Linked DNA regions of Gimesia benthica. Each later gene encodes a partner of the first gene's protein in a complex. Links are inferred from orthologs where the notes say so. Each region holds a gene or a part of one and is shown on either strand. Other genes may lie near its edges.

Region 1 (4,416 bases):
ATGGGTACGACTTCATCCCTGAACGACCTCAGGTCACCCGTGACAGTTCGCTGAAGCAGCAGCGGATTGACGTTGCTCAGATCAAAGACACGACCTACGCCCACTTCAAGAACTGGATTGAAGCGATGGAAGCCAATGATCAGAGCAAGTGTAACAACCCACCTGATCTGGGTGCAGCTGCGATCGCGGTGGTCAACCTGGGCTCCAACAGCTACCGACATGGTAAGGTTTACCACTTCGATGGCGAGACAGGCCAGATTTCGGATGGCGACGGCAGTTGGGCCAAGAAATGGGAAGCCATGTCCGAAGCGCGACAGAAACCCAAGCACATCCCCGGCTGGAAAGCAGGGGATAAGGGAAGCCTTCTGGAAGAGCCCAGCTACATGGCTCTGGCAGGCCCCTGGATTGACGGAAAGCCTCCGAAGAACAATCCCAATAATAATGCCGGTTAATACTCCGGTTTAATTTCTCAAATCCCGCGTTCCCTACCCGGAACGCGGGATTTTTTTTACACTGAGAGCATGAGTTAACCGATCTCGAACTTCGTATTCTTACTGACCAGACTGGAAATCAAGATGAAACATATCACCTCTCAACTTGCCTGCTGTCTGTTTTTGATCATTTTCACCCAGTTGAGCGTTACTGCCGCTGAAAAGAAAGGTTTCACCTGGAAAGATCATCCGGATCAGAAAGTGGCAGACCTGTACTATAACGGTCAACCAGTGCTGCAGTATGTCTACCCGTTTGATAAATCCACCCCGGAAACATTTCACGACACTTACAAAGTCTTTCATCATGTTTATAGTCCCCAGAGCGGAACGGTGATTACCAAGGGCCCCGGTGGGAAGTACACACATCATCGTGGATTATATGTCGGCTGGAATAAAACCAGCTTTGATGGCAAAACACTCGACTTCTGGCACTGTAAAAACGGAGCCCATCTACGTCATGACAAGTTCATATCGATGCAGGGTGGCCCAGATGCGGGGACAATGACTGCGGAGATCCACTGGGAGGATGGCGACGGGAAGCCCGTGATTATTGAAACACGCAAAGTAACGGTTACTCCGATCAAGGTTTCCAGCTCTGAAGCACCAGCCTGGCAGATCGACTGGCAAACTACCTTACAAAGTAAACGCGGCGAAATTACTCTCGACGGCGATCGTCAACATGCCGGTTTCCAGTACCGTGCCGCCCAGCCAGTAGCCGAGTCCAATAATGCGACCTATGTTCGCCCCGAGGGATCGCCTCAGCAACCGGCTCCCTACCAGGTCTCAGACCGAACCGATCCCGACAAGCATGTGAACCTGGGCTGGCTTGCCATGTCTTATGATATTGATGGCAAGCATTACAATGTGGAGTACATGGAAGATCCGAATGTACCGAAACCATCGCGATATTCCGAGCGTCCCTATGGTCGCTTTGGTGCCTTTTTCGATACGAAAATCGACGAAAGTCATCCGCTTAAGATGAACTATCGATTGATTGTGAGTGAAGGGAAGACTCCTTCCCAGTCCGAGGTTCAGAAACGTTATGACCAGTTTGTCTCCTCGTTAAAGAAACAGGACTCCTGATGAGTAAACCGACAGTTGCAATCATTGGTGCCAGCACAGACCGCCAGAAATATGGAAACAAATCGGTCCGCGCACATTTGAGCCAGGGATACGAAGTTTATCCTATCCATCCCAGTGCAAATGAAATCGAAGGCTTGACCGCCTATCCCAGCCTGCAGGCTGTACCTGCGGAGAATCTGGACCGAATCAGTGTCTATGTGCCACCATCCGTTGGAATCCAGCTGCTGGAAGAAATCCAACAGAGAGGAGCTAAAGAGGTCTGGTTTAATCCGGGGAGCGAAAGCCCAGATCTGCTGGAGCGGGCACGGGAACTGGGATTGAATGTAATTCAGGCGTGTAGCATTATCGCCATCGGTGAGTCCCCCGCGGATCATGCCGACTAAAGCGATCTCAAAATCGCGATTGAGCCCCGCAACTGGTTCGTATAGAATGAGATCAGGCACGCTGCAAAGCGGTCTGGATTGATTAACCCTCACTCGGTAGGCAATGAAGCATCGATCATGAAAAAATGTAAAGTCTGTAACAAGCCGGCAGTCTATCACCTGACTGAGATTCAGAATGGTGAGGCACAGGCACTGCATTTCTGTGAAGAACATTTTCAGGAATATATCAGCGGGCAGACATCGCAGGACGAATGGGAGCCTCAGGATGATGCGACTCTGATTGAACTCAGTTCTCAGGAACTGCAGTTAGACGAAGAGATGGAATGTCCCAATTGCGGAATCACATTTCAGGAATTTCGTAGTGAAGGACGACTCGGCTGCCCGCATGATTACATCGCCTTCCGAGAACCGCTGATTCAATTACTTGAGAACATCCATGGTGAGTGCGTGCACATTGGGAAATTCCCCAAGCGAGCCCCCACTTCCAGTCAGCAGCAGTACAATTTAATCAAACTCCGGCGAGAATTGACCGCGGCGATTGCAGAAGAAAATTACGAAGCGGCCGCCTCGCTAAGAGACGAGATTTCCAAGCTGGAGCAGGAAGAACAGGAACAGTCGGAATCAGACACCTCTGCCGAGTAAGCTGTCATCCCCTGTTTTAATGTCCGAAATGCTGTAAATCTGGCTGAAACCCCGTAAAGTCAAACTTTTTTCAGTCAGTCGATTTGTGTCTCCTCCCTGAAATCGTTAGTATTCCTGCAGATTCGCAATTCAACCGGGGATGTGGTGGAATTGGCAGACACGCTAGATTTAGGATCTAGTGCCGCAAGGCGTGCAGGTTCAAGTCCTGTCATCCCCACTCAAAAGCACTGACGCTTCTGGCATCAGTGCTTTTTTATTGCGTCGACTCCAGAATTCGCACTACTTGCGCATAGGTGTCGACTTCGATCAAATCGCCATCCTGGATCATTTTCGTGGCTCTGCCTGTGCCGATGAGCGTCGGCTTTTTGAGTTCGCGTGCCAGAATCGCTGCATGACAGGCGATGCCGCCATCGTCAGTGACAATCGCGCCACAGGTTTTCATGAGCGGGAGCAGGGCAGGATTGGACTGGATCGAAACCAGCACTTCATCAGCCTGAACCGTAAAACCTTGAGAATCCAGGCTCAGAACCACCCGGGCCCGACCGCGAAAGATTCCCGGCCAGGCGGCCTGCCCAGTCAACTCATTAGAATCTCCCACAGGCAGACTCTGTCGCTGTTTCGCAAGACGAGTCAACAGATAACCAGTCTGGGAAACCAGATGAAAGCTCTCCTGTCCTTCAAGCAGCTGAAAGATGTAGCGTTCTCCGGAATCGATCGACTGCAGACGCGTTTCCAGTAGTTCCCGAGTGACGAGCCCCTGTTTCAGTTCGCTCCATAACACCAGATCACAGGCGCGATCTGGCTGTGAAAATCCCAGCCTTTCAGCAGTCTGTTTCGCCAGAGGTTGAAGCAGTTTTCTTTCAATCACGGGGTAGAGAGAATGAGAACGAATCTGCTCTGCCAGAGAGCGTACCTCAGGATCATCAATCTGATGTAATTCAATATACGTCAGTAACCAGGCTGGAAAAACAGTTGTATGCTGGGCAACATCAGCGAAAAAATCCTCCAGTTCTGTTAGATCGGCGAACCCATTTACTCCCTGCTCAATGACGGCCGGGCCCTGTGCATAAATTCCCAGTCCATAACGCAGGATACGAATGATTTCGTCTCGATCATTCTGGAACAGATATCCAATTCGATCGAGGAACTCATCAGCCGATTTTTGAGAACTAAACAGATTCATCATACCCGTTTCGTCTTGTATCAGCAGTGCTTCATTGAGATGTGTCCCTAACGTATGATCCGCATGCCTGGCATCCATCCAGTAGGGGAGAATCGAAGCAGCCAGCAGGAAAAACGGACGCCTAACACAAAAATGCCATTCCAGACTTTGATCAAACAGACTTTGATCATATTCAGCAGCCAGCGTGGTGATGGGACGTGCCTGGAGGATCTGGAAGTTCCCATTCTCGATGGCCCATTCCGTGTCGATTGGATGCCCGTAATGATCATGCAATCGTGCGAGGATCCCGGCATATTCGGTAACCTGTGAGGTACTGATTTTAGGTTGGCTGCCTCGACCATCCAGTTCCTGCCAGACAGGCTTCGTATTTCCATCCCCCAGCCAGAGAGCCTCCTTCTGCTCACCGATGACCGACTCCAGTATCTGAAAAGAGTCACGCTCTACGATGAATTGGTCTGGAACAATCCGTCCGGAAACAATGGCTTCCCCCAATCCCAGACACGCCTCGATCAATTGGATGTCCGGTTCCTGAGTTACCGGGTGGACAGAAAAACCAATGCCCGAAATTTCGCTAGCTACCATCTGCTGTATGACGACCGCTACCGCGATCTCCCCTGAGGCATAACCGTGGGTC
Region 2 (4,539 bases), 4.9 Mb from region 1 along the record:
CCCGCCAGGGGCCGGATCGTCGTCAGACCGTCTTCAACACGCACCATGATTTCAGGTGAGCTGCCGACCAGATCGACTTCGGGAGTCTTGAGCAAAAACATGAACGGGCTCGGATTGACGACTCTCAGGCTGCGATAAATATCCAGTGGCGTCGCCGAAGTCTCCAGTTTCAGGCGCTGACTCAAGACGACCTGAAAAATATCGCCGGCTACGATGTATTCCTTGCAGGCGTCGACCGCTGCTTCAAAATTCTGTTGCGAAAAATTGGACGTCCACTGTAGATCCGGTTCCGCATGGGGATTCACACTGATATCCGCCATCTTCAATACGGCAGGATCCCCCGTCTGGAAGCGTTCGCAGGTTTGATCGATCTTCTCACAGGCAGCCTGATATGCGGCCTGCAGATCTGACTCACTCATTCCGGAAGTAATATGGGCATGTGCCACCACCAGCACGGTCTTATTGATCTGATCGAAGACCACCATATGGTCGTACAGCGCAAAGGACAGGTCCGGGAGCTGACGATCGTCTTCAGGTGCATCAGGCAGGTTTTCAGAATAACGCACGACATCATAGCCAGCATAACCGACGGCCCCTCCGCAAAAACGGGGAAGCCCCGGCAATTCGGGAGCCTGGTACTGATCGAGAATGGATTCCAGCTCCTGCAGTGGATCAGCGACGGTCCGCTCTTCGGTCTCTCCCTGCTGCTGGATTACCATCCGCTGCTGGTAGGCATCGATGGTCAGAAAGGGGTTGGCTCCCAGGAAGCTGTAGCGGCTGATCTGCTCACCACCCACGACGCTTTCAAACAGAAACGAATACGGGCCCTTCTCCAGCAGCTGATACGCACTGACCGGAGTCAAGGTATCTCCGGTCAACTGGCGATACACGGGAACCAGGTTCGCCTGTGTGGAAAGCTGTTGAAAAGTATCAAAATCTGGAACGTATTTCATGGGCCTTCAGTTGCCGTCTCTATGGATGACCGGGCATCCCGTTTCTAAATGTGCGCTGCGGACTCTCTTATGAGTGTTTCTGATTACAGAGACAAGCTGTCGGAGGTCCCTGTTCTCAAAAATCCGCAAAATCTCGGTCGCTGTCTACAGGTTGGGGGTGGTGTACTCCCGGAGTTTCCCGTTTCAGTTTTGGAATCCACGGGAGTGCAATGGTATTCGGGACACGCATTGCATAGAATAAATCAGAGTAACCGTTCTTCAACGGCTTTCTGACAGAACTCGGTTGTATGACTTTGTTTTCCGGGGCTGAACCAGTATGGTATTCAGTCCCCGAGTCTACACCGTTTGGGGATGAAAGTCACGCGAGTTACCATGCGGGCCGGTAACCGGATTACAGGCCCGGGGTCTGACTTATTTAGTTCAATCAAGGAGAATCAGGGTGAATTTGGATGCATTCACTCGCACGAGTGGTGAATGGCTGAGAGGAATCGGCCCGGACTCCGATATTGTGATGTCCAGCAGAATTCGCCTGGCGAGAAACCTCGCACAGTTCCCCTTTATCAATCGCTGTACGGAATCTACGTTGGGTGAGATCGAGCAGCTGATGCGGCCGATCATTACCAACCTGCCCATGCAGGAAAAACTCTCCTATCTGAATGTAAACAAGCTCTCGAACCTGGATCGTCAGTTCATTGTCGAACGCCAGATGATCAGCCGTGAGCATGCCGAACGCTCTGGTCCCCGTGGTGTGGGACTGGATAACGAGGAAAACATCGGCATCATGGTCAATGAGGAAGATCACCTCCGCCTCCAGGTTTTACGGAGTGGATTTTCTCTCGACGAATGCTGGGACACCATCAATCGGATTGATGACCTGCTGGAATCCGAAGTCACCTACGCCTTCAGTGAAGAATTTGGTTACCTGACAGCGTGCCCCACCAATGTGGGTACCGGAATCCGTGTCAGCGTCATGCTGCACCTGCCGGCACTGGTCATCACGAAAGAGATTCAGAAAGTCTTCCAGGCACTGCAGAAGATCAATCTGGCCGTCCGTGGACTGTACGGCGAAGGCAGTCAGGCCATGGGTGATTTTTACCAGATCTCCAACCAGGTCACTCTGGGGCAGACCGAGCATCAGCTGATCGACAGCATCAAGGAAGTCGTCCCCAATATCATCTCTTACGAACGGCGTGTCAGAAACTCGCTGCTCAAAGAAAATCGCCAGGGTCTGCACGATCAGGTTTCCCGCGCCTTTGGGATTTTGAGTACCGCCCAGACCATCAGTTCCGAAGAGACCATGCACCTGCTCTCCAGCGTGCGTATGGGGGTCAATTTAGGATTGATCGAAAGCCTGCCCATTTCAGCCGTGAACGAAATGTTCATCTTCACCCAACCCGCTCACCTGCAGAAGCTGCAGGGAGGCGAACTGGAATCGAGCGAACGAAATGCGGCCCGCGCGAACTATCTCAGGCAACGTATCAGCGACGCCTCCAACTCAGACTGAACCCACCTCACTCGTCTGAATTGCACTGCGTACTCGACACAGCCCTGCAGGCAGGTTAAGCTATCAGTTCTGGATCATATGTTAACCAACTCATATAAAATCAGGCTGCGCGATCGATGTCCCTGTTTTGATCTCCCCTGATTTTCACTGTTTCGATCCCTCAAGTATCCTGCAACTCTCTTCAGTAAGCGGAATATCACCATGCATACTTTCGTCCGCGTTCTTTTTACCTGCATCGTTTTCTCAACCAGCACCATCCACGCTCAGGAATTTCAGCAGCTCTTCAACGGTAAAGATCTGACCGGCTGGGAAGGTCGAGAAGGATTCTGGACCGTAGAAGACGGAGCCATCGTGGGCGAGACCACGCCAGAGCGTCCTGCTAAACCCAACACCTTCCTCGTCTGGCAGGGGGGAGATGTGGGTGACTTTGAATTCAAAGCCCAGGTCCGCTTCAAAGGCAACAACTCAGGTGTGCAATATCGCAGCGAACTGGTCGATCCGCAGAACTTCGCACTCAAAGGCTACCAGGCCGACCTGCATCCAAAACCCGAATATTTCGGAATGCTCTACGGAGAAAAAACCGGACGGGGCATCATCGCCCAGCGTTTCCAGCGTGTCGAAATTGGAGCGGATGGCAAACCCAAAGTCGTCGCAGAGATCGGCGATAAAAATCAGAAACTGAATGACTGGGAATGGAACGAACTGCGGATCGTCGCGGTAGGCAACCGGCTGGTCCACCAGGTGAATGGAGTCAACACCGTCGATATCACCGACAACCATCCCCAGGCGTTTGCGAAAGGGGTGCTCGGTCTGCAGCTTCACGCGGGACCACCGATGCGTGTCGAATTCAAAGACGTGCAATACCGGCCGTTAGCAGGCAAAGAAGCCCAGGCCGTACTCAAGGCAGCTGTCGAGAACACAAAGAAAGCCCCCGCTACCAAAACATCGTCCTCAAAAAATAAAAAGGATAAGTTCGACTGGGTCTCCGCCAAACCGGTTCCAGGCTGGATCTGGAAGACAGACAACCCGACGGACAACGCCCCCATCTATCTGCGGAAGCAGTTCGAAGTCGCAAATCAGATCAAAGCGGCCCGTCTCTATTTCACCTGTGACAATCGGGCCACCGTCTGGATCAACGGCAAAGACGCAGGCACCGCAACCGACTGGAAAAATCCCGTCATGCTGAGCGATGCACGCAAACTGGTGCAGTCGGGCCTCAATCAGATCGCAGTGAAAGCGAACAACAATGGTGGTGTCGCAGCCTTCATTCTGAAGCTGGAAATTGAAACTGCCGATGGTAAAAAGCAGCAGATCAGCTCCACTCCCGACTGGAAACTGTCGGACCAGGAGTCTCCCGAGTGGAAGCAGTCCAGCTTCGACGACTCATCCTGGAAGCTGAAGCTGAAATCAATGGGCGTCTTCGGCAGTGGTCCCTGGGGTAAACCCGGGATCACAACCCGTAGTGGTGTCGACATGGAAGAACTGGCCCAGAATATCACCATCGCAAAGGACTTCAAAGTCGAACTGCTCTATGAAGTCCCCGCCAATGAACAGGGGAGTTGGGTTTCACTCACCACCGACGGCAAAGGACGACTGCTGGCCAGCGATCAGGGAGACAAAGGCCTCTATCGCATCACAGTCACTGAGAAAGGGGATGCCCCCCAGGTAGATGTCGAAAAAATGCAGATCGACCTTTCCGGTGCGCAGGGCATGGTCTGGCACAAGGACGCACTTTACTTTCACAAGAATGGCGGCAACCTCTTCAAGGTCACAGATACAAACGGGGACGACCAACTCGATACTGCCGAAGTTCTTCCCAGCGAACGTAGCGGTGGCGAACACGGCAACCATGCGGTGATCGTCGCGGAAGATAATCAGCACCTGTATGTCATCGGCGGTAATCACGCCGCTCTCCCCCCTCAGGACAGCATCGTCCGTTCGCACGTTCCCACCTGGGACGAAGACCTGCTGCTACCCCGTGAATGGGATGCCAACGGACATGCCCGCGGTCGCATGGCACCGGGTGGCTGGATTTCCCGGTTCTCTCCGGAAACAAAACAACACGAAATCATCTCCACCGGC

What was found. The genes of interacting proteins can lie anywhere in the genome.
Region 2: the proteins of F1728_RS02550 (region 1) and F1728_RS21665 are in contact, whole or in part, in a crystal structure (PDB 8WTB), measured with the Bacillus subtilis proteins. The link is inferred for Gimesia benthica from one-to-one orthologs.

What each region holds. Positions count from the first base shown.
Region 1 is NZ_CP043930.1:621,570-625,985, forward strand. The notes cover bases 992-3,836. They hold F1728_RS02550 (UvrB/UvrC motif-containing protein), read left to right. Parts: upstream 992-2,074; coding sequence 2,075-2,599; downstream 2,600-3,836. Other genes in these bases: F1728_RS02540 (DUF6807 family protein), read left to right, coding at 992-1,574; F1728_RS02545 (CoA-binding protein), read left to right, coding at 1,574-1,957; F1728_RS02560 (PEP/pyruvate-binding domain-containing protein), read right to left, coding at 2,853-3,836. Outside these bases: F1728_RS02535 (Gfo/Idh/MocA family oxidoreductase), read left to right, coding at 1-452; more of F1728_RS02540, read left to right, coding at 576-991; more of F1728_RS02560, read right to left, coding at 3,837-4,416. UniProt on the Bacillus subtilis protein: Activates the phosphorylation activity of the protein-arginine kinase McsB. Is required for the delocalization of competence proteins from the cell poles.
Region 2 is NZ_CP043930.1:5,556,596-5,561,134, reverse strand. The notes cover bases 457-3,424. They hold F1728_RS21665 (protein arginine kinase), read left to right. Parts: upstream 457-1,392; coding sequence 1,393-2,457; downstream 2,458-3,424. Other genes in these bases: F1728_RS21660 (family 16 glycoside hydrolase), read left to right, coding at 2,659-3,424; trpE (anthranilate synthase component I), read right to left, coding at 457-953. Also shown: more of trpE, read right to left, coding at 1-456; more of F1728_RS21660, read left to right, coding at 3,425-4,539. UniProt on the Bacillus subtilis protein: Catalyzes the specific phosphorylation of arginine residues in a large number of proteins.